4 regions of the Bradyrhizobium sp. ORS 111 genome follow, and region 1 is predicted to be linked to each of the others. Evidence: predicted binding sites of a transcription regulator. Region 1 holds the regulator's gene; each other region holds the start of a gene.
The links. The regulator LexA, encoded in region 1, represses DNA repair genes until DNA is damaged. The targets are predictions, from matches to a motif close to TGTTCNNNNTGTGTTCNG.
Positions count from the first base shown of each region.

Region 2: the regulator LexA is predicted to act here: its motif matches at 4,009-4,026, upstream of P6U30_RS31670 (ribonuclease T2 family protein).
Region 3: the regulator LexA is predicted to act here: its motif matches at 1,155-1,172, upstream of P6U30_RS30330 (PA0069 family radical SAM protein).
Region 4: the regulator LexA is predicted to act here: its motif matches at 1,442-1,459, upstream of uvrA (excinuclease ABC subunit UvrA).

Region 1 covers NZ_CP120701.1:3,861,847-3,868,950, forward strand. Annotated here, with positions in the region: gene gltX (glutamate--tRNA ligase) at 1-89, opposite strand, end outside; gene P6U30_RS18010 (glutamine--tRNA ligase/YqeY domain fusion protein) at 255-1,937, shown strand; gene P6U30_RS18015 (ComEC/Rec2 family competence protein) at 2,057-4,342, shown strand; gene P6U30_RS18020 (hypothetical protein) at 4,339-4,569, opposite strand; gene P6U30_RS18025 (hypothetical protein) at 4,716-5,144, opposite strand; gene lexA (transcriptional repressor LexA) at 5,445-6,149, opposite strand; gene glp (gephyrin-like molybdotransferase Glp) at 6,373-7,104, opposite strand, start outside.
Region 2 covers NZ_CP120701.1:6,875,690-6,882,793, forward strand. Annotated here, with positions in the region: gene P6U30_RS31640 (MarR family winged helix-turn-helix transcriptional regulator) at 1-145, shown strand, start outside; gene P6U30_RS31645 (response regulator) at 166-870, shown strand; gene P6U30_RS31650 (ATP-binding protein) at 881-2,266, shown strand; gene P6U30_RS31655 (DUF3617 domain-containing protein) at 2,438-2,971, opposite strand; gene P6U30_RS31660 (hypothetical protein) at 3,016-3,315, opposite strand; gene P6U30_RS31665 (hypothetical protein) at 3,481-3,945, shown strand; gene P6U30_RS31670 (ribonuclease T2 family protein) at 4,120-4,758, shown strand; gene P6U30_RS31675 (23S rRNA (adenine(2030)-N(6))-methyltransferase RlmJ) at 4,871-5,731, shown strand; gene P6U30_RS31680 (cold-shock protein) at 5,986-6,201, shown strand; gene P6U30_RS31685 (outer membrane protein) at 6,559-7,104, opposite strand, start outside.
Region 3 covers NZ_CP120701.1:6,599,448-6,606,551, forward strand. Annotated here, with positions in the region: gene P6U30_RS30330 (PA0069 family radical SAM protein) at 1-1,133, opposite strand, end outside; gene P6U30_RS30335 (glycosyl transferase) at 1,296-1,865, shown strand; gene P6U30_RS30340 (GNAT family N-acetyltransferase) at 1,909-2,850, shown strand; gene moaB (molybdenum cofactor biosynthesis protein B) at 3,172-3,735, opposite strand; gene P6U30_RS30350 (neutral zinc metallopeptidase) at 3,893-4,828, opposite strand; gene P6U30_RS30355 (site-specific DNA-methyltransferase) at 5,208-6,344, shown strand; gene P6U30_RS30360 (glutathione S-transferase family protein) at 6,606-7,104, shown strand, end outside.
Region 4 covers NZ_CP120701.1:3,976,795-3,983,898, reverse strand. Annotated here, with positions in the region: gene P6U30_RS18600 (outer membrane protein) at 1-398, shown strand, start outside; gene P6U30_RS18595 (outer membrane protein) at 638-1,300, shown strand; gene uvrA (excinuclease ABC subunit UvrA) at 1,550-4,525, shown strand; gene P6U30_RS18585 (cytochrome D1 domain-containing protein) at 4,891-5,844, opposite strand; gene P6U30_RS18580 (SRPBCC family protein) at 5,970-6,509, opposite strand; gene P6U30_RS18575 (GFA family protein) at 6,722-7,104, opposite strand, start outside.

The DNA.
Region 1 (7,104 bases):
AGCCAGTTGAACAGCGCGGTGCGGGCACCTCCGATATGGAGGAAGCCGGTGGGTGAGGGGGCGAAACGGGTAACGACGGATTCGGTCATGATCGGACGAGGCGTATGCGTGAACGGCGGTGGTGTATAGCAGGAACCGGACATAACTAAAGCCTAGGTTGGGTCAACGGCCTCAAACCAGGCTTGGAAACGAGACTTGGCCCAGCGGCACGAATTTGGCAGAAGGTCGGCCAGACTCCTCCAGGGAACCTATAGATGACGACTGATACGGCGACGGCAGAGGCAGGGCGCGACTTCATCCGCGACATCGTCCAGGCCGATCTCTCCTCCCACAAGCACAGCCGGATCGTGACGCGCTTCCCGCCGGAGCCGAACGGCTATCTGCACATCGGCCACGCCAAGTCGATTGCCCTCAACTTCGGCATCGCCCAGGAGTTCGCCGGCCAGTGCAATCTGCGCTTCGACGATACCAATCCGACCAAGGAGGAGCAGGAATACATCGATTCCATCCAGGCCGACGTCCATTGGCTCGGCTACGATTGGGGAACCAACCTGTTCTTCGCCTCCGACTATTTTGAGCGGCTGTACGAGTGGGCCGAGGGCCTGATCAAAGCCGGCTATGCCTATGTCGACGACCAGTCGCAGGAGGAGATTCGTGCCTCGCGTGGCACGCTGACCGAGCCCGGCAAGAACTCGCCGTTCCGCGAGCGCTCCGTCGAGGAGAACCTCGACCTGTTCCGCCGCATGAAGGCGGGCGAGTTTCCGAACGGCGCCCGGGTCCTGCGCGCCAAGATCGACATGGCCGCAGGCAATATCAACCTGCGCGATCCCGTGCTGTATCGCATCCTGCACGCCCACCATCCGCGCACCGGCGACAAATGGGCGATCTATCCCAGCTACGACTACGCCCACGGCCAGTCGGACGCCATCGAGGGCATCACCCATTCGATCTGCACGCTCGAATTCGAGGATCACCGGCCGCTCTACGATTGGCTGCTCGACAAGCTGCCGGTGCCGTCGAAGCCGCATCAGTATGAGTTCGCGCGGCTGAACCTGACTTACACGCTGCTGTCCAAGCGCGTGCTGACCCAGCTCGTGCGCGACGGCCATGTCTCGGGGTGGGACGACCCGCGCATGCCGACCATCGCCGGCCTGAAGCGGCGCGGTGTGCCGCCGGCCGCGGTGCGTGAATTCATCAAGCGGATCGGCGTTGCCAAGGCCAACAGCGTGGTCGACGTCGGCATGCTCGAATTCTGCATCCGCGAGGAGCTCAACCGCACCGCGCTGCGCCGTATGGCGGTGCTGCGGCCGCTGAAGGTCGTGATCGAGAACTATCCGGACGGGCAGGTCGAGGAGATCGAGGCCATTAACCACCCGGACAATCCGGAGGCCGGCACCCGCAAGATCGCGTTCGGCCGCGAGCTCTATATCGAGCGCGACGACTTCATGGAGAACCCGCCGAAGAAGTTCTTCCGCCTCTCGCCCGGCAACGAGGTGCGGTTGCGCTATGCGTATTTCATCAAGTGCACGAGCGTGGTCAAGAACGACGCCGGCGAGATCGTCGAGCTGCGCTGCACCTACGATCCCGCGACCAAGGGCGGCAATGCGCCCGACGGCCGCAAGGTGAAGGCGACGATGCACTGGCTGCCGGCGGCACAGTCGAAGCCCGCGGAGATCCGCATCTACAACCAGCTCTTCGCCAATCCGAGCCCGAACGCGGCCGATTTCGCCGCCGACCTCAACCCGCAGTCGCTCGAGGTGCTGACGGACGCGCGCGTCGAGCCGGCGATCGCCGAAAGCAATTCGCCCGAGGCGATGCAGTTCGAGCGGCAGGGCTATTTCGTGCGCGATCCGGACTCCACCCCCGACAAGCTCGTGTTCAATCGGACGATCGGCCTGCGCGACACCTTCGCCAAGGAAGTCGGCGGGAAGGGCTAACCCTTCAATCCTCCCTTCTCGATCAGCAGTGGTGTCCCGCAGGCGTTTCCGCTTCGTTCCGCTAGTCGGCTGACTGCGGCATCCGCTAGCTTTGCGACCCGGCAGGGATCGCAAGCGAGATGGCGGAGCAGGGCACGACGCCGGGCGGCAAACGCGGCTACGCGGGGACATGGCCGCCGCGCGCGGCCATTCCGGCCGGTGGCTACGTCCCGGCGCGCCTCAGCGTCTGGCCGCCCGTCGTCGAGACATTGCGGCAGTGGGCCCGCGCCGAGGCCGGCGCCGGACGGCTGTTGCCATGGGTGCCGGTGGCATTCGGCACCGGCATCGCGTTCTATTTCGCGGCCGAGCATGAGCCGGTGCTGTGGGTCACCGGCGCCGTCGCGGTCGCGTTGTGTGTTCTCGCGTTCCTGCTGAGGCGGCAGCGGCTGTTTCCGGTGATCGTGATGGTGGCAGCGGTGGCCGCGGGCTTCGCCACCGCGACCTGGAGGACGGCGCGCGTCGCGCATACCGTGCTGGCGCGGCCGATGTTCTCGGTGGCGCTGACCGGCTTCGTCGAGACGCGCGATATCCGCGAGAAGACCGACCGCTTCGTGTTACGTGTCGTCTCGATCGAGAGCCCGCGCGACACGACGAAGCTCGAGCGCGTACGGCTTTCGGTGAAGAAGGGCACCGCCCCAGAAGTCGGCAGCTTCGTCCAATTGAAGGCGCGGCTGTTGCCGCCGCTCGGCCCGCAGCGCCCGGGCTCCTATGATTTCGGCCGCGATCTCTATTTCCAGGGCATCGGCGCCTCCGGCTTCGTGATGGGCTCGGTCAAGACGACGGAGCCGCCGGCGAGCGGCGGCCTCGCCTTGCGCTACTCCGCCCTCATGCAGGGCCTGCGCGACGCGATCGATGCACGCATCCGCACCACGCTCGACGGCGACCAGCGCGCGATCGCGACCGCGCTGCTCACCGGCCGGCGCGATGCGATCACGGCGCCGGTCAACGACGCGATGTTCATCTCGGGGCTTGGCCACGTGCTGTCGATCTCCGGCTACCACATGGCCGTCGTCGCGGGCGTGGTGTTCTTTGCCGTGCGCGCGCTGCTCGCGCTGTTCCCGGCGCTCGCGGCGGGCCATCCGATCAAGAAATGGGCGGCCGCCGCGGCGCTCGTCGCCGCCGCCTTCTACCTCATGCTGTCAGGGGCGGAGGTCGCGACCCAGCGATCGTTTTTCATGACGGCGGTGGTGCTGATCGCCGTGATCGTCGACCGCCGTGCGATCACCTTTCGCACGCTGGCGGTGGCTGCGCTGATCGTGCTCGTGATCGCGCCCGAAGCGCTGGTGCATCCGAGCTTTCAGATGTCGTTTGCGGCGACCCTCGGGCTGGTGGCGCTGGTGCAGATCGGGATGCCGAGCCTGCTCGCCTCACCCGATCATTCGGTGACGGCGCGGGTGGCGTTGTGGGGCGGGCGTGAGATCGCGATGCTGGTGTTGGCCTCGCTGGTCGCCGGGCTCGCGACCACGCCCTATGCCGCCTTCCATTTCCATCGCGTGACGCCCTACGGGCTGCTCGCCAATCTCGCGGCGATGCCGGTGGTGTCGGCGGTGGTGATGCCGGCGGGCCTGCTCGGGCTCGCAGCCATGCCGTTCGGGTTCGACGGCGTGTTCTGGGCGATCATGGGCGTCGGCATCGACTGGATGATCGTGGTCACGCAGTGGGTCGCGGCCCTGCCGGGCGCGGTCGGGCGGATGGCCGCGTTCGGCACCGGGCCGCTGATCGTGGCGAGCGCCGGCCTCGTCCTGCTCGGCCTGCTTCGGACGCCGCTGCGCTGGTCGGGCGCGGCCCTGCTTGCGGTGGCGCTGATCTGGGCGCTGCGGGTGCCGCAGCCGGACGTCCTGGTCTCCGCCGACGGCCGCAATGTCGCGGTCCGCGGCGGCGACGGGCGGCTGCATCTGATGCGAAGCGGCAAGGATGCCTTTCTGGTGAAGGAATGGCTGGCGGCGGATGCCGATGCGCGGACGGCCGCCGATCCCTCGCTCGCGGACGGGGTCTCCTGCGACGAGAGCGGCTGCGTGGCTGAGGGGACCGGAGGCATGCTGGTTTCGTTGGCGATGCGGCCCGAGGCGCTGGTCGACGATTGCGAGCGGGCGGCGCTGATTCTGACGGCCCGTCCGGTGCCGCAGGGCTGCGCGGCCTCCGTGATCGATGCCGAGCGGCTGCGGCGCCACGGCGCCCTGATGCTGCGCCGCACCGGCGGCGGCTTTGCCGTCGATGCGGTCAGGCCCGGCGGGATCGACCGGCCGTGGTCGCCGGCGGTTCCCGGCGATACCGAGGACGAGGCCACGCTGCGCGTACCCGGCCGCGCGCCGCGCCCGGCGGTCGACGCGACCCCGGCAGAGGCTGATCTGCAAGGCGACGACTAAGGCTGATCGGGCAGAGGAGTGGTGGTCGGCAGGTCAAAGGCGCCGAGATGGTACTCGTCCGAGTCCGGGTTCGCGTTTGGCTTTCTGACGAGGGTGAACGTCGCTTCGGGAAATTGCTGCCAGACCTTCAGGTCGTCGGCCGTCACCGTCAGCCAGCCGAACCGGAACATGTAGCGGCCCGGCTCCGTGACGCGTCCAGCCCTTTGCCATGTGACCTTGTCGACCACCGAGCACGTCCTTGTCCGTGTCCGATGATGCGCCAAGGCGCGGTCTAACGCAAATCCCCGATGCGCCCCGGAGCCTTAAGTCCGGGGTCGCTCGAAATCGCTTAGGTCACCGCCGCCGGACAATTCATCCAGCGGCCATGATGCGCTCAACCCAAAAACAGCGACGCGAATGCAGAGGGCCGCCGCTCGACCGCCTTCGGCTTCTCGACGACGGGCGGGTGGAGGGCAGGTAGCTGCAGCACGGTGACGCGTTGTCCTTCGACGAGCTGGGTCACCAGCACGTGGCTGCCGTCGGGGAATTCGACCGCATCATGATGACGATCGGGCACGTCGGGCTCGACTTCGTTGAACACGCCGACGCGGAAGCCGATTGTCTTGGTCCAGATCCAGCGGCTGTCGTAGCGGACGTTCTCGACGAACGCGAGCTCGGTGCCGGGCAGCATGCAGACCGCGACAGTCGGATCGCTCTCCGAAGCAAAGCCGCGGGTTGACGTGCCGCGGAATGTCGTGGTGATCAGCGTCTCTCCGACAATGGCGGGGCGCGATGCCACGGCGTGCAGACTATAGTCACACATCGGATGGCTCCTCATTTCGAGATAGCGACCCGTGCCTCTCCTGAGGCGTGGGCCTCTACCAGAGTGGACGACAGCAAACGAGGTTCTTCCCGTTTCTGGGCGATTGTACGACTGGCCGCGCGAGCCTCCGATCACAAACACGCTACACCGTCCCGGTGGTATCAGGACGCGCCGGAGGCACTCACGCAGCGCAGTCCATGAAGCAACGGCGTTGCGCGCTGCTCGTTCCCTCGCAATGGATGTGCGACTGCACATACGCACGACGCGCTGCACGCGGTCGCGCCTGGACCAGGGGCGCGGTCAGTATTTGCGATAGAGCCCGATCAGCTTGCCCTGGATTCGCACGCGGTTTGGCGGCAGGATGCGCACTTCATAGGCGGTGTTGGCCGGCTCGAGCGCGATCGATGCGCCGCGGCGCCGGAAACGCTTTAGCGTCGCTTCCTCCTCGTCGATCAGCGCCACCACAATGTCGCCGGTATTGGCGGTGTCGTTGCGCTGGATCAGCGCCATATCGCCGTCGAGGATGCCGGCGTCGACCATGGAGTCGCCACGCACCTCCAGGGCATAATGCTCGCCGGCGCCGAGCATGTCCGGTGGCACGCTGATGGTATGGCTGCGCGTCTGCAGTGCCTCAATCGGCGTACCGGCCGCAATCCGGCCCATCACGGGGACGGCGACCGGACGGTTGCCATCATCCTCGGCGATCGGCGGCGTGCTGCTGCGCTTGCCGAGCGTGCCCTCGATCACGCTCGGGGTGAAGCCGCGGCGGCCGTTGCTGCCGCCGGCCGACAGCTCGGGAAGCTTGATCACCTCGATGGCGCGGGCGCGGTTCGGCAGGCGGCGGATGAAGCCGCGCTCTTCCAGCGCTGTAATGAGGCGGTGGATACCGGACTTCGAGCGCAGGTCGAGCGCATCCTTCATCTCGTCGAAGGAGGGCGGGACGCCGGCCTCTTTCAGACGTTCATTGATGAAACGCAGAAGTTCGTACTGTTTGCGCGTGAGCATCTCGAGTATTCCCCCGGTTGATAGCGTCGTTCGATTCCGAGACCTTCAGGGAGCCTGATCGGGAGCGCGAAAACTTCTGACACTCCTCAGTGCGCTCCCATTCGTGGACACCAGTACTCGAAACAAATCATGAACGGACACTATATGTTCGATATGTGTTCCGCAACCACTTAATTTCCGGTGAATGCAGCCGACAGTGCCTGATCGGCGCGGCGGCAACGTCTCATTCGGGCAGTGTCAGAATCTCGCACGCCTCGCCTTGGACGGCCGCGGGTGCGAACGGCGGACGGATCACAAGTGCCCGTGCCGCAGCGAGATTTCCCAGCAGCGAGCTGTCCTGCTGGCTGACGGGTGTTGCGATCAACGTGCCGTCGCCACGCTCCTCGAGGCGGGCCCGGAGATAGTCCTCGCGCTGATCGTTGGCGGCGAGGTCATGGCCGAGCAGGGCGCTCTTGCGGACATGATGAATCACGTTTCGGCCGCTGAGGGCCCGAATCAACGGCACCAGAAACAGGAAGGCGCAGACATAGGACGACACCGGATTTCCGGGCAGGCCGATCACCCGCATCGTTCCCAATCGGCCGTGCATCATTGGCTTGCCCGGCCGCATCGCGATCCGCCAGAACGCCATCTGGACGCCCTCGGCCTCCAGCGACTGCTTGACGAGATCATGGTCGCCGACGGAGGCGCCGCCGGTGGTGATCAGGATGTCGGCGTCCGCCTCCCGTGCCCGGCGGATACCGGAGGTGGTGGCCGCCACCGTGTCGGCAGCGATCCCGAGATCGACGGTCTCTGCGCCCTCGGCGCGGGCCAGCGCCCGCAGCGCGTAGCCGTTGGAATAGACGATCTGGCCGGGGCCGGGGCTGCAGCCCGGCATCACCAGCTCGTCGCCGGTTGCCAGCACCGCGACCTTCGGCCGGCGGCGCACGGCGAGTTCCGGATAGTTCATGGCCGC
Region 2 (7,104 bases), 3.0 Mb from region 1:
CGACCGCATCAACCGCGCGGTCGCCGGCATCGATGCCGCCGGCATCGACACCGTTCGTCAGTTCCTGCGCGCGATGATCGACCGCGACGACCCCGACAAGGTGCTCGAAGCGATCTTCGGCGGCGGCAGAAAAGCAAGGGAGTGACCGTGGCGCAGACTGCAACGATGGTGCGGCCGCCGGCCGAGCCGGCCGACGATGCACCGCATCTCCTCCTGGTCGACGATGACCGGCGCATCCGCGACCTGCTGTCGCGCTTTCTTTCCGGCGAAGGCTACCGCGTCACGACCGCGCTGAGCGCCAGCGACGCACGCGCCAAGCTGCTGGGGCTGCACTTCGACCTCCTCATCCTCGACGTCATGATGCCCGGCGAGAACGGCTTCGATCTCGCCCGCTTCATCCGCTCCTCCTCGTCGGTGCCGATCATCATGTTGACGGCCCGCCACGAGGCCGAAGCCCGCATCGAGGGCCTGCAGATCGGCGCCGACGACTATGTCGCCAAGCCGTTCGAGCCGCGCGAGCTGGTGCTGCGCATCGGCAACATCCTCAAGCGCACCGCGCCGCCGCAGGTCACCGCCGTCGAGCAGATCGCCTTCGGTCCCTACGTCTTCCACATCGAGCGCAGCGAGCTGCGCCAGGGCGAGGAGATCATTCATCTCACCGACCGCGAGCGCGAGATGCTGCGCATCCTGGCCTCCAGCCCGGGCGAGACCGTGCCGCGCGCCGCGCTGACCAGCGGCGGCACCGTCAACGAGCGCGCGGTCGACGTGCAGATCAACCGCCTCCGCCGCAAGATCGAGCACGATCCTGCCAATCCGCTGTTCCTGCAGGCCGTGCGCGGCATCGGCTATCGCCTGGTGGCTGCCCCCTGAAGTCTCGCCCATGAGCACGATCGACTCCGGCCTCACCCTGATCCGCAACGCGTCGCAGCGCGTGTCGAAGGCCAATGGCTGGATGGGCAATGCGTTCAAGAGCTGGATGCCGACCGGCCTCTATGCCCGCGCATTGCTGATCATGATCGTGCCGATGGTGGTGCTACAGACCGTGGTCGCCTTCGTGTTCATGGAGCGACACTGGAACACGGTGACACGGCGCCTGTCGGCCGCGGTGGTATCGGACATCGCCGCGCTGATCGACGTCTACAAGAACTATCCGCAGGACAAGGACCGCACGCAGCTTCGCCACATTGCCCAGAAGCTGCAGCTCGTGGTCGATTTCCTCCCCGCGGGCGACATGCCGCCGCCGGGACCGAAGCCGTTCTTCTCGCTGCTCGACCAGACACTGTCGGTGCAGCTCGGGCGGCAGATCAACCGGCCGTTCTGGATCGACACCGTCGGCAAGTCCAACCTGGTCGAGATCCGGGTGCAGCTCGATGATTCCGTGATGCGAATCTTCGCCCAGCGCAGCGCCGCCTATGCCTCGAACTCGGAGATCTTCATCTTCTGGATGCTCGGCACCTCGACGATCCTCTTGATCGTCGCCGTGCTGTTCCTGCGCAACCAGATCAAGCCGATCCTCAGGCTCGCCGATGCCGCCGAAAGCTTCGGCAAGGGCCGCGAGGCGCCGAATTTCCGGCCGCGCGGCGCGCGCGAGGTGCGGCGCGCGGCGCAGGCGTTCATCGAGATGAAGGCGCGCGTCGAGCGCTCGATCGAGCAGCGCACCGCGATGCTGGCCGGCGTCTCGCACGACCTGCGCACCATCCTGACGCGCTTCAAGCTGGAGCTCGCCCTGCTAGGCGAAGGACCCGAGATCGAGGCGATGCGCAAGGACGTCGACGAGATGTCGATGATGCTGGAGGACTATCTCGCCTTCGCGCGCGGCGATTCCGGCGAGGTGGCGCAGCCGACCGACATGGCGATGGCGCTGGAGGAGCTGCGCAGCGACGCCGAGCGCCATGGTCATGTCGCGACGGTGGCGTTCCACGGCCTGCCGGTGGTGACAGTGAAGCCGGCCTCGTTCAAGCGCTGCCTCGGCAACCTCGTCTCCAACGCGGCGCGCCACGCCGACACGATCTCGATCACCGGCCATCGCGACCATCGCTATCTCACGGTGACCGTCGACGACGATGGTCCCGGCATTCCGTCGAACATGCGCGAAGAGGTGTTCAAGCCGTTCCTGCGGCTCGACGATGCCCGCAACCAGGACGAAGGCGGCACCGGGCTCGGACTTGCGATCGCCCGCGACATCGCCCGCTCGCATGGCGGCGATATCATGCTCGGCGAAAGCCCGATGGGCGGCTTGCGGGCGGCGGTGCGGGTGCCGGTGTAGCGAATATCTGGGCCGATCCGTCATCCTGAGGTGCGAGCGCTTGCAAGCCTCGAAGGATGCACGGCCACCGTCCCGGCCGTCGTGCTTCGAGACGCGCGCCTTGCGCGCTCCTCAGCATGACGGAGAGACGGAGATATGATCAGGCGCTCTGCAAGAACTGAATGCAGCGCGCTACTTCGACATCTTCGGCAGCAGGCCCTTCAGCTTTTCCATGTCTTTGACGTTCATCTTCATGCCGCCGGGCATGACGATGTCACCGGGCTTCTGGTCGCTCTTGCACGCGCCGAGCCATTTCGCCTCGATCGTCGTCACGCTGTCGCGGGCGCCGGACGGGCCGCCCTCCACGTGCGAGGTGCTCTTGACCGTGTAGGCCGAGTTGAAGTCGCCGACGATCTCGGCATGCGAGGTCACGGTCACCCCGGCGACGCCGCAGACGCTATCGCTGACATAGCCGGTGGCGGTCTTCTGGATGTCCTGCTTGGAGCAGACCTGCTTGGCCATCGGCGCGGCCGTCGTGCTCATCTCCTTGTCGGTGGATTCGTCGGTGCAGTGCTGCATGGTCATTTCCGGCATCGACGAGCCGGTCTTGACCATCTTCATCTCCCACAGGCCCGCCTTGCGGGTCGGCAGATCGACCGCGCTGGCAGCCCCGGCCGACACCACCAGGCAAACGGCCGAACCAAGCAAAGCAAGACGTCGCGTCATGGCGATTGCCTTCCGACTAACCGATCGCAGGGTTCGCGCGGCGCTCAGTAGCGCGTGCGCAACGGCCGCTCTGAAGAGCCGTAGGGCACCCAGCGGCAGGCAAACGAGATATAGCCACCCGGGTAGGATTGCACGGAGAGGAATTTCACCACCTTGCCGTACGAAGCGCAGTGCTCGACGGCGAGCTGCCGCGCATCCACCTGCATCGCCACTGAATAGGCAATGATACCGCCGGTGTCATTGCCCTTGAACGGCGGTACCGGCTGCAACCAATCGGCCCGCGCCGGCGCGACGGCCAGCATCCCGCAGACGGCAACCAGGCACGCGGCCAATTTCGTTCGCATCGCAGACTCCATTTCGCTTGAAGCCAACATAGAGCGCGCCGGCGGTCGTGAAAAGAATGAGAGGTTCGCCGAAAGTGGACTTCTCCGCAGGTGTTGCCGCGCTGCACTTGACCTTGCCGGGGCTTCACGGCACCGTCCGCCGCATCGGAATATCGGTGGATTCCCATGCGCGACCTGTTCATGTCAGCCAAGAAGCTCGGCGTTGGTGCCGCGCTCGTGTTCGGCCTGTTGGCTTCCGGGGGGACGGCCCAGGCCGCCAACCCCTTCGAGCTGAATTTCTGGCTGTCAGGGCCGCGCTATGACGGCAACGTTGCACCTTGCGAGAGGGCCCTGCCCGTCATCAGCGAGCAATTCCACGAGAAGGAAGCCACCTTCTGGAATTCACCGCTGGTGATCACCGGTTACGGCCGCATCCATGAGACCGCCTTCCGTCCCTGGCAGTCCGACAATATTCCCCGCCGTTACTGCTCCGGCGACGTGATGTTGAACGACGGCAGGCTGCGCAAAGTGCACTTTTCGATCATCGAGGATGGCGGCTTCGCCGGCTTCAGCCAGGGCGTCGAATGGTGCGTCACCGGGCTCGACCGCAACTGGGCCTACAACCCCTCCTGCCGCGCCGCGCGGCCCTGATTCTCCCGCCAGATTGACGACAGAGCGCCCGCGGGCTGCCCGCTTGCAGCCGGATGCGCGTTTTGTTCTTGAAATGTTCTAGGCGTGCCTGCTAGGTTCCAGCCGTCAGTGAGGGAGCGTTTGATGTATCGGCTGGTCACCATTTCCCGATTTCTGGTTTCCATTGCGACATTCATGCTGTGCACCACGATCGCCGTGTCGGCTCAGGACCGGCGGCAGAATGCGCCGGGTGAGTTCGATTTCTACGTGCTGTCGCTGTCGTGGTCGCCGTCTTACTGCGAGGCGGCGAGCGAACGCGGCAACAACGGCCGCGGCACGCAAGCCCAATGCGGCGGGCGGCCGTACTCGTTCGTGGTGCACGGCCTCTGGCCGCAATATGAGCGCGGTTTCCCGGAATACTGCCAACGGCCTTCGCCGCGGCTCGCCCGCGGCATCATGAGCTCGATGCTCGACCTGATGCCCGCTCCAGGGCTGATCTACAATGAGTGGGACAAACACGGCACCTGCTCGGGGCTTGGCGAGCGCACCTATTTCGAGACCATCCGCAAGGCGCGCGCCGCGGTGAAGATCCCCGAGGAATTTCTGCAATTGTCGGAGCCGAAGACGATCTCGCCCGACGATCTGGAAGCTGCATTCATCAAGGTCAATCCGGGGCTCAGCAGCTCGGCGATCGCGGTCACCTGCGACAGCAGGCGGCTCAGCGAGGTGCGGATCTGCCTCAGCAAGGATCTCCAGTTCCGTTCCTGCGAAGAGATCGATCGCCGCGCCTGCCGCCGCGACCAGGTGCTGATGCCGCCGATGCGCGGCGGCTAGCGCTTACCCGTCCAGTCCGCTGGCGGACGACTGCCACTTCAGCGTCCGTCCGCGTCGGCGAGCGAACACGGACAGGTCGCCGCGCCCGCCATGACGTGGTAACGGCTATCGCATGAACTATCGCCATGCTTTTCATGCCGGCAACTTCGCTGATGTCATCAAGCACATCGTGCTGGTGCGCATGCTCACCTATCTGCAGGAGAAGCAGGCCGCGTTCCGCGTCATCGACACCCATGCCGGCGCCGGGCTCTACGATCTGACGTCGAGTGAAGCGCAACGTGGCGGCGAATGGCTCACCGGCATCGCGCGGCTGATGCAGGCGCGCTTCTCCGACAAGGCGCAGCCGCTGGTCGCGACGTATCTCGACATCGTTAGGGCCTTCAATCCGAAGGCAGAGTTGAAGGCCTATCCCGGCTCGCCCTTGATCGCACGGGCGCTGCTGCGACCGCAGGATCGCCTCACCGCTTGCGAGATCGAGCCAACGGCGCGCAAGCAACTGATCGACGCATTGCGGCGCGACACGCAGGCCCGCGTCGTCGATCTCGACGGCTGGACGGCGCTTCCTGCCTTCGTGCCACCGAACGAGCGGCGCGGCCTCGTGGTGATCGATCCGCCATTCGAGGCGAAGGACGAGTTCGAGCGGCTGGCCAAGGGGTTTTCGGACGCGTTCGCAAAGTGGCCGACCGGCGCGTATCTTTTGTGGTACCCCGTAAAATCCCGGAGGGTCACCGACGACTTCGCACGCAGCGTGGCCGCGGCAGCCGCAACCAGCAAACCGGCCGGCAAGTGCTTGCGTTTGGAATTCAGCGTGGCTCCGCAGGAGACCGGCAGTGGCCTCGTTTCCAGCGGGCTTTTGATGGTGAATCCACCATGGACGCTGGCGAGCGAGCTGAAGATCATCCTGCCCGAACTCGAGAAGCCGCTAGGCCAAGGCGGCGCAGCCCGCTTCAGACTCGAAACGCCTAAACCTTAATGGCCCACCGAAAAGTGTGATTTGAGCGTAGTCAATCTGCGCGGAACCGTATTATGCTCATCCTGTTACGACTGGCTTTACGTTCCGCTTCCGCGAATGGTTGCGGCGGAGTGACAAGGCCGAAATAAAATCCAGGCAGACCGGCGGCGTGACGCCGGCCTGTTCAGGTGGCCAAGCTTCCGACAAGCGAATGTCGGTCAACCGCTGCGCGGCGTGCGCGTAACGGTGGAGCAATACGGGGGAGGAGTTTCCCGATGGCCATGACTGGGACGGTCAAGTTCTTCAACGGCGAGCGGGGCTACGGCTTCATCAAGCCTGACGATGGCGGCCGCGATGTGTTCGTTCACATCACAGCCGTCGAGCGGGCGGGATTGAAGGACCTGACTGAAGGACAGCGCATTACATTCGAGGTCGAACCGGACAAGAAGGGCAAAGGCCCCAAGGCGGTCAACCTGGTGGTTTCATCGTGAGTGCGGGCGTGATCCGGACAATCGGAAGGCTTGCTTCCGAACTGGGTCATGCGCGAGTGAAAGACCTGAGATCGTGCCGCGATTGTATCCGATCGCATCGTGATCCCGGGCTCACGACGGAAGCGGAATGACGCGTTGCGTGTGAGCTAACTGTCGGGCACACGGCCGTGCTCGCTGCGTAATCACCATGATGCGGCCGCCTGAGGGCGGGCTCCGCAGAGTTGGAAACGTGCGGCCGATCAAATACTGGCTCCACCGCGTTGATGCGGCCCTCTTTCGCGACATCTCGCCGACATAAAAAAGAAACCCGGCCGCGCGAAGCGCAGCCGGGAGTTGATGGTCGACGTCTTCTTGTTCTCAGAAGTGATAGTTGATGCCGGCGCGGACCAGGCTGAAGCCGTAGCCGTTCGCCGCGCCGCCGGTGAGAGCGAAGTTGCTGGTGGCGAGATCGACGAAGAGATATTCGACCTTGGCGCTCCAGTGCGGGGCAAAGCCCATTTCGACGCCGGCACCGATGGTCCAGCCCGCATTGGTGTGGGTCTCCGAGAAGCCGAACGTCTCGCCGCGAAGCTCGCCGAAGGCGAGACCCCCGGTTCCGTAGAACATCACGTTGTTGAAGGTGTAGCCGACGCGGCCACGCACGGTGCCGAACCAGGGATTGGAGAACTTCCAGGGCGCGAAGGTATCGTCCGCGGCCGAGGCCTGGATGTCGCCTTCGATGCCGAACACCCACGGCGTGCCGTTCTGGAAGTTGAAGCCGGCCTGGACGCCGCCGGCGAAGCCGGACGGCCGGGTCGGGTTGTTGTCGATCGAGCCCCAGTTGTAGCCGATATTGCCGCCGAGATAGGGGCCGGCCCAGCTATAGGCGTCCAGCGGCTGATACACAGTGTACCGCGATCCGTA
Region 3 (7,104 bases), 2.7 Mb from region 1:
GGCTTGGCGAAGTGGTCGGTGGTTAGCTTGGTGCGCCGCTTGTTGAGCCCGAGCTTTTCGCAGGCGATCTCGAAGCGGCGGCCGATCATCCAGGCCATCGGACCGGTGCCCTTCATCCGCGTGCCCCATTGCGAATCGTAGTCGCGGCCGCCGCGCATATCGCGGATCAGCGTGAAGACGTGGCGGTAGCGGTCGGGATAGTTCGACATCAACCATTCGCGGAAGAGATCGCGAACCTCGAGCGGCAGGCGCAGCAGAACGTAGCTCGCCTCTTTCGCGCCGGCATGCGCGGCGGCATCGAGGATGCGCTCAATCTCGGAATCGTTCAGCGCCGGGATCACGGGCGCAACCATCACCGTGGTCGGGATGCCGGCCTCAGCCAGCCGCCTGATCGCCTCGAGCCGTTTCGCCGGGGTCGATGCGCGCGGCTCCATGGTACGGGCGAGCTTCGGATCGAGCGTCGTCACCGACAGCGCAACCTTGACCAGGTTGCGCTTGGCCATCCGCGCCAGGATGTCAATGTCGCGCGTCACCAGCGCCGACTTGGTCACGATGCCGACCGGATGGCCGGCCCGCTCCAAGACCTCCAGGATGCCGCGCATGATCTTCCGCTCGCGTTCGATCGGCTGATAAGGGTCGGTGTTGGTGCCGATCGCGATCATCCGCGCTTCGTAGTCCGGCGCGGCGAGCTCCTTCTCGAGCAGCTCCGGCGCATCGGGCTTGGCGAGCAGCTTCGATTCGAAGTCGAGTCCCGGCGATAGGCCGAGATAGGCGTGGGTCGGCCGCGCGAAACAATAAACGCAGCCGTGCTCGCAGCCGCGATAGGGATTGATCGAGCGGTCGAAACCGATGTCGGGGGAATCGTTGCGGGTGATCACCTTGCGCGAGGTGTCGATCGCCACCGAGGTCTTGAACGGCGGCAGATCGTCAAGGCTCTGCCAGCCGTCGTCGAAGGCGACCCGCGCCTCGGCCTCGTAGCGGCCACTGGCATTGGACTGTGCACCCCGGCCGCGCCGCCGTTCGCGCTCGATCGCGACCGCAAGCTCGGGAAAAGGGGGAGCCGCACCCGCCGGGTTATCGGAGGGCGCCGTTACCGGCGGGTGCTTGAGGGCATGAGAGGATGCTCGGCTCATGCCGAGAAGCTAGCACAGCGCGAGAACAAATCAAGAACACGCGTCACAAAAATCCACAAGGTGCTGCCGCAAGAATCCGCAGCCGCAAAGGCTGCGCAGCATGTGACAAGGTGATAACACGGCTCAACTTTCCAACCGTTTGAGCCATCGAAGCCTCAACTCATGCTGAGCGTGATCATTCCGACCGACGGGGTCGAACGCACTGTGGTCGCGACCTTGGCGGCGCTGGTGCCGGGCGCGGCGGCGGGAATCATCCGCGAGGTGCTGCTGGTCGAGCGCACCAACAGCGAGGTGATGGAGCGCGTCGCCGACGTGGCGGGCTGCCGCTTTCTGCGTTTCCAGGGCACGCGTGCCGCCGCGCTGGCCGCGGGCGCCAGGCAGGCCCGCTCACCCTGGCTGATGTTTCTGCATCCGGGCGCCGTGCTCGACGCAGGCTGGATCGAGGAGACCAGCCAATTCGTCCAGATGGTGGCGGCGGGCGGCAAGGACCGCGCCGGCATCTTCCGCTACGCCCGTTCGCCTTACAGCGATCCCGGCCTGCGCGGCGGGCTCAAATTCGTCGCACGGATGATGACGGGACCGACAGCCGAACAGGGCCTCCTCATCGCACGCGATCATTACGAGCGGCTCGGCGGCTACCAGCCGGACGCCCGCCGCGCCGAGGCGCGCCTGCTGCGCCGGCTCGGCCGCTCCTCCCGCACCATGCTGCGCAGCCGGATCACGGTCGCGTAGAAAGTCCTTGCAGATCGTTTGATTCCGTCAAATAATATGTTTGATGAAATCAAATATACCGGACGAGACCCTCGAAGGCCAGGTCGCCGCGGTTCGCGGCTTCAGCCGATTCTATACCCGCAAGCTCGGCATCATCGAGCCGAAGCTGCTGCACAGCCCGTTCACGTTGCAGGAGGCGCGGATCATCTACGAGCTGGCGCATCGCGAGGACTGCACCGCCACCGACCTAGTGCGCGAGCTCGACCTCGACGCCGGCTTTGTCAGCCGCACGCTGCAGGCGCTGCAGCGCCGCCAGATCGTGACGCGCAAGCCGTCGAAAGCCGACAAGCGCGTCAATGAGGTGACGCTGACCGCCAAGGGCCGCGCCGCCGCGTCCGATCTCGACAGCCGGTCGCGCAGCGAGGTCGCCGCACTGCTCAAGCAGATGGACGGCAGCCGGCGCGCCGCCGTGGTGCGCGCGATGAGCACGATCGAGCAGTCGATGGAGCCTGCCGCGCCCAAGCCGGCCGGCTTCCTGCTGCGCAGTCACCGCGTCGGCGACATGGGCTGGGTCATTTCGCGACAGGGACGCGCCTACGCGGAGGAATATGGCTGGGACATCAGCTACGAGGCATTGGTGGCCGAGATCTGCGCGCAATTCTTGAGGTCGTTCGATCCGACGTGCGAGCATTGCTGGATCGCGGAGGTCGACGGCGAGCCGGTCGGCTCGATCTTCCTGGTCAACGGCGGCGACGGGATCGCCAAGCTGCGGCTGTTGCTTGTCGAGGAGAAGGCACGCGGGCTCGGCGTCGGCCGCGCCCTGGTCGAGCAGTGCATCCGCGCCGCGCGCGAGAGGGGCTACAAGAAGATGACGCTCTGGACCCAGAGCATTCTGGTTGCCGCCCGCAGCATCTACGCCCGCGCGGGCTTCCAGCGTGTGAAGGAAGAGAAGCACCACAGCTTTGGTGTCGATCTGGTCGGCGAGACCTGGGAATTGGAGTTGTGAAGCCGCAGCGCCGCGGACCTGCCCGGCGCGTGACGGCTGAGCTCATTACATTCTATACGCGCAGAGCCCACGCTCTTCGCGCCGAGGCGTATCGCAAAGCCGCGTGGGCGTTGTGGCGTGCCTTGGCTGGATTCGTCAGCCGCGGTTGATAATCCGTCGCTCGCGCAACCTGGGCTGCGTAGCCCGGATAAAGCGCAGCGCAATCCGGGAACGGCGCCGCCGCGGGAACGACCGCCCCGGATTCGCTTCGCTCCATCCGGGCTAGGGGAGCTTGGTTCGAGATTCCGGCTTGATCGCTGGCGCGATGCCCCGCAATGACCGTCAGGCACTCGCGCCCTTTGCCTTCGCGCGCCGCAGATGCTCGTCGAGCCGCGGCATGATCTCGACGAAGTTGCAGGGCCGCGTGCGGTAGTCGAGTTGCGCGGCCAGAATGCCATCCCAGCCGTCGCGGCAGGCGCCGGGCGAGCCGGGCAGACAGAAGATGAAGGTCGCACCGGCGACACCCGCGGTGGCGCGGCTTTGGATCGTCGACGCCCCGATCTTGGCGTGGCTCAGCATGTGAAAGGCGATCGAGAAACCGTCCATCCGCTTCTCGAACAATGGCTCGATCGCCTCCGGCGTCACATCGCGGCCGGTGAAGCCGGTGCCGCCGGTGGTGATAACAGCGTCGACGCCTGGATCCGCAATCCAGCGCCTGACCACGGCACGGATCGCCTCGACATCGTCGGTGACGATCTCGCGCGCCGCCAGCTTGTGACCGGCTGCCGTGAGGCGCTCAGCGAGCGTGGTGCCCGACTTGTCATCGGCCAGCGTGCGGGTGTCGGAAATCGTCAGCACCGCGATATTGAGCGGAATGAATTGTTTGGATTCGTCGATCGAAGACATCGTGTACACCTCACACACTGACGTCATCCTGAAGGGCGCGCGTAGCGGGCCTCGAAGGATGCGCCGCGGGCTCCGCCATCCTTCGAGCTCGCCAAGAGGCGAGCACCTCGGGATGACGCCATCGGACAAGAACCACCGTGCCGTCGGCGGTCGCCGGCTAACCGCTGCCGAACGTATTGCAGGCCTGCACCGTGCCCTGCTGGTAGCCGGTCATGAACCATTGCTTGCGCTGCGCGGCGGAGCCGTGCGTGAACGAGTCGGGCACCACCCTGCCCGTCGCCTGCCGCTGCAGCGTGTCGTCGCCGATCGCGTTCGCGGTGGTCAACGCGGCATCGATGTCTCCGGCCTCGAGGAAGCCCGGCCGCTTCTTCTCCTCGCGGTTGACCCAGACGCCGGAGAGGCAGTCCGCCTGCAATTCGACCCTGACCTGCAATGCGTTAGCTTCCGCCTTGCTGCCGGCCTGCTGCTGCAGCCGCGTCACACGCGGGATGATGCCGAGCAGGTTCTGGATATGATGGCCCGCTTCATGCGCGATGATGTAGGCCGCGGTGAACTTGCAGGCATTGCCAGAGCAGCCGCGGAACCGCGTCTCGACCTCGCGGAAGAAGCCCGTGTCGAGGAAGATGGTCTTGTCCGGCGGGCAATAGAACGGTCCCATCGCCGACTGCGCCATGCCGCAGCGCCCGCCGTTGGTGGCGTTGCGGAACAGCACGATCTTCGGACCGGTATAGGTCTGGCCGCTTGCCCGGAAGATCTCGCTCCAGCGGTCATCGATCTCGCCGAGGATACCGGCGATCATGCTGCCCATCTCGTCGGTCGGCGCGCCGCGCTTGGCTTGCCCTCCCGACGCCTGGCGATCGGTCTGATAGGTCGGCGCCTGGCCGCCGCCGGTGAGGATTTCCGCGCCGCCGATCAGGATGCGCGGGTCGATGCCGAAGGCATAGCCGAGCAGGCCGAGCACGATGATGGTGCCGATGCCAAGCCCGCCACCGCCGCCCATCGGAATGCCGAAACCGCCGCCGCCTCCGCCCATCCCGCCTTCGTCGCGACGGTCTTCGATGTCGTCGCTGCGACGGAAATCATCATAGCGCATGGCGGCTTTCCTTCATTCCGGTCGGCGACCCAACACGTGGGCATTCCAACGTAAAATTTCCATTCTGTTAATCAATAGCGCGCCCGGCAAAAATTGCCTAGTCCAGACTGGCACCTTGCAGCGGGCGCGGCTTGCCGAATGTCGGCCAATCTACCGGTCGAATCGTGCCGGTTTGATGATCTCAAGATTTTTTGCAGAACACACTGACGCTGCAGCACAACGCGAACGACGATGCGTCACGTCGTTCAAAAGGTGCTGCAATCTTTTGCGTGAAGATTTCCAATTAAGTCGATTTTTACTTTGGCCGGTCAATGTGTCGCCAGTCGGTTGTTTAGTCCCGCGTCGCCGACAGCGTCGCCTGAGTCAGAGTTCTTGAGTCATGGTTGTGTCGCGTCGCGGGGCGTCTGCAAGGGCGCCCCGCACCAAATTTGAGAGCACTCCGTCGAGCCGAATCGTCATTGGCGATTGTGTGGCCGAGATGTCGAAGCTGCCGGCCGGTTCGGTCGACCTGGTCTTCGCGGATCCTCCCTATAATCTGCAGCTCAAGGGCGATCTCAAGCGTCCCGACGAATCGCATGTCGATGCCGTCGACGACGAATGGGACAAGTTCTCGTCCTTCGCGGCCTATGACGATTTCACCCGCGCCTGGCTGCTCGCCTGCCGCCGCCTGATGAAACCGTCGGCGACGCTGTGGGTGATCGGCTCCTATCACAACATCTTTCGCGTCGGCGCGATCATGCAGGACCTCGGCTTCTGGCTCCTGAACGACATCGTGTGGCGCAAGTCGAACCCGATGCCGAACTTCCGCGGCCGCCGCTTCACCAACGCGCACGAGACCATGATCTGGGCCGCGCGCGACGAGAAGGCCAAGGGATACACATTCAATTATGAGGCATTGAAGGCGGCCAACGAGGACGTGCAGGCACGTTCCGACTGGTTGATCCCGCTGTGCACCGGCGAAGAGCGCCTCAAGGACAACGACGGCAAGAAGGTGCACCCGACGCAGAAGCCCGAGCAGCTTCTCGCCCGCGTGCTGTTGTCGTCGTCCAAGCCCGGCGATCTCGTGATCGATCCGTTCAACGGCACCGGCACCACCGGCGCCGTCGCCAAGCGCCTCGGCCGCAACTATATCGGCTTCGAGCGCGACCGGACCTACGCCGCCGCGGCGGAAGCGCGCATTGCCGCGATCGAGCCGCTGCCGAACGCAACGCTGGCACCGTTCATGACCGCCCGCGACGCACCGCGTGTCGCGTTCTCCGAATTGATCGAGCGCGGCATGATCGTGCCAGGCGCAAAGCTGGTCGACGCCAAGAAGCGCCACGGCGCGCTGGTCCGCGCCGACGGCGCCATCATGCTCGGCGACAAGGTCGGCTCGATCCATCGCATCGGTGCGGTCGCGCAGGGCTCCGGCGCCTGCAACGGCTGGACCTTCTGGCACGTCGAAACCAAGAGCGGCTTGCGGTTGATCGACGAGCTGCGCGCCGAGATTCGCTCCGAGATGGCGCAGGCGAGCTGACGTTTTCGAGCATTGCAGGTAGGGAACGGCGCGATGCGCCGCGCCCACGATGTCTTTCGTGGCCCGGCATGCGAGTGGCGCGCAGGTTTCGGTCTGCTCAGCCGACGGCTTGCCGAATAGCTCCCTCCCGCCGGCACACGCGCCTTTTTCACAAACTCGTCGCTTGCGCATTGCAGTAAAGTTTGCACATGAAGGCCGGCGCGCGGCTTTCCCCCGCGGCGTCCCGATTCCATCGGTCACAACATCAAAGGGAGTCTCTTCATGCTCAAATTCTATTTCAACGGCGCGCCGAACCCGAACAAGGTCGCGCTGTTTCTCGAAGAGTCCGGCCTGCCCTTCGAGGCGATCCCGGTCGACACGCGGAAGGGCGAGCAGTTCGCGCCCGACTTTCTGAAGGTCAACCCGAACGGCAAGGTTCCGGCGATCGACGACAACGGCACCTTCGTGTTCGACTCCAACGCCATCCTGCTCTACCTCGCCGAGAAGACTGGCAAGTTTCTGCCCGCCAACACTCAGGCCAACCGCGCCGCGACGCTGTCCTGGCTGATGTTCATCGCGACCGGGCTCGGCCCGTATTCCGGCCAGGCGGTGCACTTCAAGCATTTCGCGCCGAAGGATCTCGACTACGCCAACAACCGCTACCAGTATGAGGCGCATCGCCACTACAAGATCCTCGACGATCACCTCGCCAAGTCGCGCTACATGGTCGGCGACGCCTATTCGATCGTCGACATGGCGTTCTGGGGCTGGGCGCGGATGG
Region 4 (7,104 bases), 110 kb from region 1:
TCCCCGGCTTCATCAACACCTCGAAGATCGATGCGTTCGGCCTGTTCACCGGCCAGATTGGCTATGCCAATAACAACGTGCTGCTCTACCTCAAGGGCGGCGCCGCCGTGACCTCGAACAAGTACCGCATCAACGATCTCACCGGCGCGCTGTTTGCGAGCAGCGGCGACGACACCCGCTGGGGCGGCACCGTCGGCGTGGGCCTTGAATTCGGCTTCGCGCCGAATTGGACGGCCGGCATCGAGTACGACCACCTGTTCATGCAGGATCGTACCCTCAACTTCACCTCGCCGGTCACCGGCCTTACGGTCGCCAGCGATAGCATCCGTCAGGACGTCGATCTCGTCACCGTCCGCTTGAACTACAAGTTCGGCGGTCCGGTCGTCCCGCGCTACTGATCGAACTGACATAAGTCAGCGAAAAGGCCGGCCTCGCGCCGGCCTTTTTGTTGCCTGGAGAGCACAGGTCAGCACCCGACATGGACTCCAGATCCCGCGTTTGCCGTGCATTGTTGTTTTCTGGATACACATGTTCCCGGTTATCCGTGTAGAAGCGCACCAACGTCAGGCAACACTGCTGTGACGTTCCCTTCAAGGATTGAAGGGACAACAAGAAGAATGGGACTGGGATTTTGAAAATGAAGACCGTTTTGCTGGCGTCGGCCGGCTTGCTTGTTTTGAGTGCGTTTGCTCCGGCCTCGGCCGCGGACTTGGCGGCGCGTGCGCCCTACGTGAAGGCTCCGCCGCCGGCCGCGATCTACAACTGGACCGGCTTCTACATCGGCGGCTTCGGCGGCTATGCCAGCGAGAACGGCGACTCCGATCCGAAGATGAGCGGTGGCTTCGCCGGCGGCACGGTCGGCTACAACTGGCAGACCAGCAACATCGTGTTCGGCATCGAGGCCGATGGCGGCTGGGCTGACGTCGACGCCTCGGTGTCGGCGCTGGGTGTCACGGCGAAGAGCAAGATCGATTCGCTCGGCACCGTGCGCGGCCGCCTCGGCTTCGCTGTCGACAAGGTGCTGTTCTACGGCACCGGCGGTTACGCCTGGGCCAACAACGAGGTCAGTCTCTCCGCGCTCGGCGTGACTGTCTCGCAGAGCAACTTCCACTCCGGCTGGACCGTCGGCGCGGGCATCGAGGCGTTCTTCGCGCCGCAGTGGTCGGTCAAGGGCGAGTACCTCTATCGCAGCCTCGGCAGCGAGACCTACTTTGGTGTTCCCTCCGGCGACCTGAACCTGCACAGCGTCCAGGTCGGCGTGAACTATCACTTCGGTGGTCCGGCCGCCGCGCGCTACTGATCGACATCTACGACTCCGTCGTGGTGAAAAGGCCGGCCTCGCGCCGGCCTTTTTGCTTGGCCAGAACCGCTCTACTGACGGCTGCTGCCATCCGGCAAACTATCCGTTGATGGACCCAACACGGCACTGGAAATCCGCCGCCGTTCTTCCTACGTTCCAGTGCTCACACACCCATCGGCGCAAGGTCCCGGCATCACCGGTGACGCGCGCCCAAAAAGGCGCAAACACCAGGCGCCCGGAATCGCCGCAATGGATGAAGTGCTGAAGTCGAAGCGCCAACAGACCGCGGGCTCCTCGTCGCGTGCCATCACGATTCGCGGCGCCCGCGAACACAATCTGAAGAACATCGACGTCGAGATTCCGCGCGACAATCTCGTGGTGTTCACGGGCCTGTCCGGTTCCGGCAAATCTTCGCTCGCCTTCGACACCATCTATGCCGAGGGCCAGCGCCGCTACGTCGAATCGCTGTCGGCCTATGCACGCCAGTTCCTGGAGATGATGCAGAAGCCCGACGTCGACCAAATCGACGGCCTGTCGCCGGCGATCTCGATCGAACAGAAGACGACATCGAAGAACCCGCGCTCGACGGTCGGCACCGTCACCGAGATCTACGACTACATGCGCCTGCTGTGGGCCCGCGTCGGCGTGCCCTATTCGCCGGCTACCGGGTTGCCGATCGAGAGCCAGATCGTCTCGCAGATGGTCGATCGCGTCCTGGCATTGCCCGAAGGCACGCGGCTCTATCTGCTGGCACCTGTCGTGCGCGGCCGCAAGGGCGAGTACAAGAAGGAGCTCGCCGAATATCTCAAGAAGGGCTTTCAGCGGGTCAAGATCGACGGCACCTTCTACGAACTCGCGGAGGCGCCCGCGCTCGACAAGAAATTCCCGCATGACATCGACGTCGTGGTCGACCGCATCGTGGTGCGCCCCGACCTCGCCCAGCGCCTTGCGGAAAGCTTCGAGACCGCGCTGAAGCTCGCCGACGGCCTCGCCGTGATCGAATACGCCGACGCACCTAGCGCAGCCGCGAGCGAAGACAAGAAGAAGACCGCGAAGATCCACGACAAGAGCGGCCCCGAGCGCATCCTGTTCTCGGAGAAGTTCGCCTGCCCGGTCTCCGGCTTCACGATTCCCGAGATCGAGCCGCGTCTGTTCTCGTTCAACAACCCCTATGGCGCCTGCCCGGCCTGCGGCGGCCTCGGCGTCGAGCAGCATGTCGACGAGGATCTCGTCATCCCCGACAAGGAGGCGACCTTGCGCAAGGGCGCGATCGCGCCCTGGGCGAAGTCGTCCTCGCCCTATTACATCCAGACGCTCACCGCGCTCGGCAAGCACTACAAGTTCACGCTCGACACCAAGTGGAAGGATCTGCCGAAGAAGGTGCAGAACGCGCTGCTGCACGGCTCCGGCGACGACGAGATCAAGTTCTCCTACGAGGACGGTGTCCGCTCCTACGACACCAAGAAGCCGTTCGAGGGCGTCGTCACCAACATCAACCGCCGCTATCGCGAGACCGAGAGTGAGTGGGCGCGCGAGGAGCTCGGCAAATATTTCTCCGACGTGCCCTGCGAGGGTTGCCACGGCTACCGGCTGAAGCCGGAGGCGCTCTGCGTCAAGATCGGGGCTAAGCATATCGGCGAGATATCAGAGCTCTCGGTCAAGCGCGCCGGCGAATGGTTCGAGACGGTACCGGACGCGCTGAACGCCCAGCAGAACGAGATCGCCGCCCGCATCCTCAAGGAGATCCGCGAGCGCCTGACCTTCCTGCTCGACGTCGGCCTGAATTACCTGACGCTGTCGCGCTCCTCCGGCACACTCTCCGGCGGCGAGAGCCAGCGTATCCGCCTGGCGTCGCAGATCGGCTCGGGGCTGACCGGCGTGCTCTACGTGCTGGACGAGCCGTCGATCGGCCTGCACCAGCGCGACAACGCCCGCCTGCTCGACACTCTGAAGCGGCTGCGCGATCTCGGCAACACGGTCGTGGTCGTCGAGCATGACGAGGACGCGATCCGCCTCGCCGATTACGTGCTCGACATCGGCCCCGGCGCCGGCATGCATGGCGGCCATATCGTGGCGCAAGGCACGCCCGACCAGATCATGCGCAATCCGAAGTCGCTGACCGGCAAGTATCTGACCGGCGAGCTCTCGGTCCCCGTGCCCGATCGGCGGCCGCCGAACCATCGCCGCACCATCAAGGTCGTCAACGCCCGCGGCAACAATCTGAAAAACGTCTCGGCGGAGATTCCCCTCGGCCTGTTCACCTGCGTCACCGGCGTCTCCGGCGGCGGCAAGTCGACGCTGCTGATTGACACGCTCTACCGCGCCATCGCCCGCAAGCTCAACAATGCCAGCGAGGGCGCGGCCCCGCACGACCGCATCGAGGGGCTCGAGCATATCGACAAGATCATCGACATCGACCAGTCGCCGATCGGCCGTACCCCGCGCTCCAACCCCGCGACCTACACCGGCGCCTTCACGCCGATCCGCGAGTGGTTCGCAGGGCTCCCCGAAGCCAAGGCGCGCGGCTACGAGCCCGGGCGCTTCTCCTTCAACGTCAAGGGCGGCCGCTGCGAGGCCTGCCAGGGCGACGGCGTCATCAAGATCGAGATGCACTTCCTGCCCGACGTCTACGTCACCTGCGACACCTGCAAGGGCAAGCGCTACAACCGCGAGACGCTGGAGGTGCTGTTCAAGGGCAAGAGCATCGCCGACGTGCTCGACATGACGGTCGAGGAAGCCGCCGAGTTCTTCAAGGCGGTGCCGCGCGTGCGCGAGACTTTCCAGACCCTGCACCGCGTCGGCCTCGACTACATCCATGTCGGCCAGCAGGCCACCACGCTGTCGGGCGGCGAAGCCCAGCGCGTCAAGCTCGCCAAGGAGCTGTCGAAGCGCGCCACCGGCCGTACCCTCTATATCCTGGACGAGCCGACCACCGGCCTGCACTTCCACGACGTCGCCAAGCTCCTGGAGGTGCTGCACGAGCTGGTCGCGCAGGGCAACACGGTCGTGGTGATCGAGCACAACCTCGAGGTCATCAAGACCGCCGACTGGGTGATCGACCTCGGCCCCGAAGGCGGCGACGGCGGCGGCGAGATCGTCGCCTGGGGCCCGCCAGAAGACATCGTGAAGGCGCCGCGCAGCTATACCGGCAAGTTTTTGGCGCCGGTGCTGAAGAAGGCAAACAGCAAGCCGCGGAAGAGCAGCGCGAGCGAGGCGGCGGAGTAGTTGCGCCTCTCCGCGTTTAGTGGCGGGCGGTTGGGCGGATTAGCGAAGTGCCATCCGCCGATCGGTTGTTAACGTGACCGGCGAGTTGCGCCTGCGGCGAACTGATCCCGAGGGCTGTCAACGAATGCAGCCGTCATTGCGAGCCAACGGGTCGCGCGAATGCGCGCCCGATGACAGGCTCCGCGAAGCAATCCATCTGCCCGCAAGAGCGGTTGGATGGATTGCTTCGTCACTATCGCTCCTCGCAATGACGACGGAGGAAGAGCGACGCAGCGGGTAGCCCGGATGAGCGAAGCGTTATCCGGGAATCTCTTGTCAAATTTGCCCCGCATGTCGCTTCGCTCATGCGGGCTACATGCCACCACCTACTCCGTTCGCCTGAGAAACGCCCCGAACGCGCGCGGGCCGTCGCCGACCTTGACCGTGCCGACAACCTTCATCTCCGCAGCATCGATTACGCTCAGCGTGTTGCTCTCCCAGTTCGCGACCACGACCCCCTTGCTGTCGGCGGTCGCCTCGATCCCTTCGGGGTAATCGCCGACCGTGATCCGCTTCAGCGGCTGCAATGTCGCGAGGTCGAACACACTGACCTTGCCGTCATACTGGTCGGTAACGAAGCCGCGGCCCTGCGCCAGCGCGACCGCGTAAGGCCGCAGGCCGACATGCACGCGGGCGATCTCGCGCGCAGCGGCGATGTCGATCACCGAGACGTCGTTCGAGCCGACATTGGCGGTGTAGGCGCGCTTGCCCTCGGCATCAATGGTGACGCCGAACGGACGGCTCCCGACCTTCACGATCCCCCTCCGCTCGCGCGTGGCGGTATCGACGATGGACACGCTGTCGTCGTCGCGATCCGCCGAGAGCAGCCACCGCCCGTCCGGCGTCACAGCGAGCCCGGACGGCGATGCGCCGACCGCAAGGCTGGCGACGACGCGCTGCTCCTTGGCATCGATCACCCGTATTGCGCCGGCGTACCAGTCGGCGACATAGACCACAGCGCCGTCGGGTGCGACGGCGATGCCGAGCGGGCCGCCGCCGACGTCGACCCGGCCAACGACCTTGCGCGCGGCGGCGTCGACCACGGTCAGCGCCTTGGCATCGGGGCTCGTCACATAGGCGAAGCGGCCATCTGTTGTAACGGCGATGCCGGCCGGCTTGCCGCCGATCGCGATCGTCGCGACCGCCTTCGAGGTCGCGAGATCGACCACCGTGAGGTCGTCGCTGAGCTGGTTGGTGACGAACGCCTCCTCGGCATGCGCGGCCGTGAGGCCGGCGAGCAGCGCCGCCAGTGCGATCGCGCGCACGCTCAGGGTCACCATACACACAACTCTATCCACGTCATTGCGAGCGAAGCGAAGCAATCCAGGGCTCCGCAAAACAGAAGAATGGATTGCTTCGTCGCTGCCGCTCCTCGCTATGACGGACCCGGTATGGGCTGATGTCCTCAAGTGCCGCTCTCGATCTTCTTCTTCAGCGCCTCGAGCCCGGTGCGATAGAGCCCGCTCACCGCCTTGATCGCGGCCTCGTCGTTCAGCTCGGGCGGCGGATCGTTGTTGGGATAGCCGCGGTAGAACGCGCCGGCCCATTCCAGCTTTGCCTTGCCGTCGGGCGCGGGCGACACCGTCAACGTCGAGGAATAATTGGTGACCGGCAGCACCTTCACATCGACCGCCGTGATCCGGTACGAATAGCTCATCATGTCGGCGTCGTATTTGTAGAGCTCCTCGTCGATGGTCGCGCCTTGCGTCAGCGTCAGCCGCCGGGTCGCGCCGATCTCGTTGCCCTTCTCGCCCTCGGTCTTGCTGACGCCCACAAGCCAGTTCATGTCCTGGAAATTGCCGATCACCGCCCACACCTTGGCTTGCGGCGCATCGATCTCGATCGATTCCTGCACCTTGCGGCGGGTCGGCCCGTGCGCCCAGGCGGTCCCCAGCACCGCCAACGCCGCCACCACGACGCAGGCCCTCGCGATCGTTCCCTTCATCCCCGTCTCCTCCATTGGATCGGCCCGCGCGCGCGCCTGCCGAAGTTTATCGCTCGGCATTTAGACTGGATGGGAGGTCGGTTTCTTGCACGAGAGCGAAGTCGCGGCCGCCGTCTTCCTCGGGAGGCAAGCCGCACGCACAACGGTCAGCACCGGCTGTCCCGACTCCCGCTCAGGCGACGGAACGGCGGTCGTTTGGTTGACAATGACGGTTAGTCAGCGGGGATGAAGCGGAGTGTGCCTGCGCGACGCGTTGGCCGGCCGGTATCGTTCGTATGATTGATGCCATCCATGACCGGTACCTCGGGGAAATCGAATGGGCTTAACCCGTCCAGACAGGCGACGTTGACGGCATACAGATTCTGGTTCGATCGTCGTTGATGATGCGTGTAAATTCCGCAGCGAGAGCAGAAGAAATGCTGCGCTGATCCGGTATGGAAGCGGTAAGTTGTTAACGCATCCTCGCCCTGCAGGATCCTGATCCCACCCACTTCCGCCATGACAACGACGGCGCCCCGCATTCGACAGTACGAGCAATTGCAGCGGCGGATCGAGTTGAGGCCGTCGCTGAGCGTCACCTCAAAACGCACTGCGC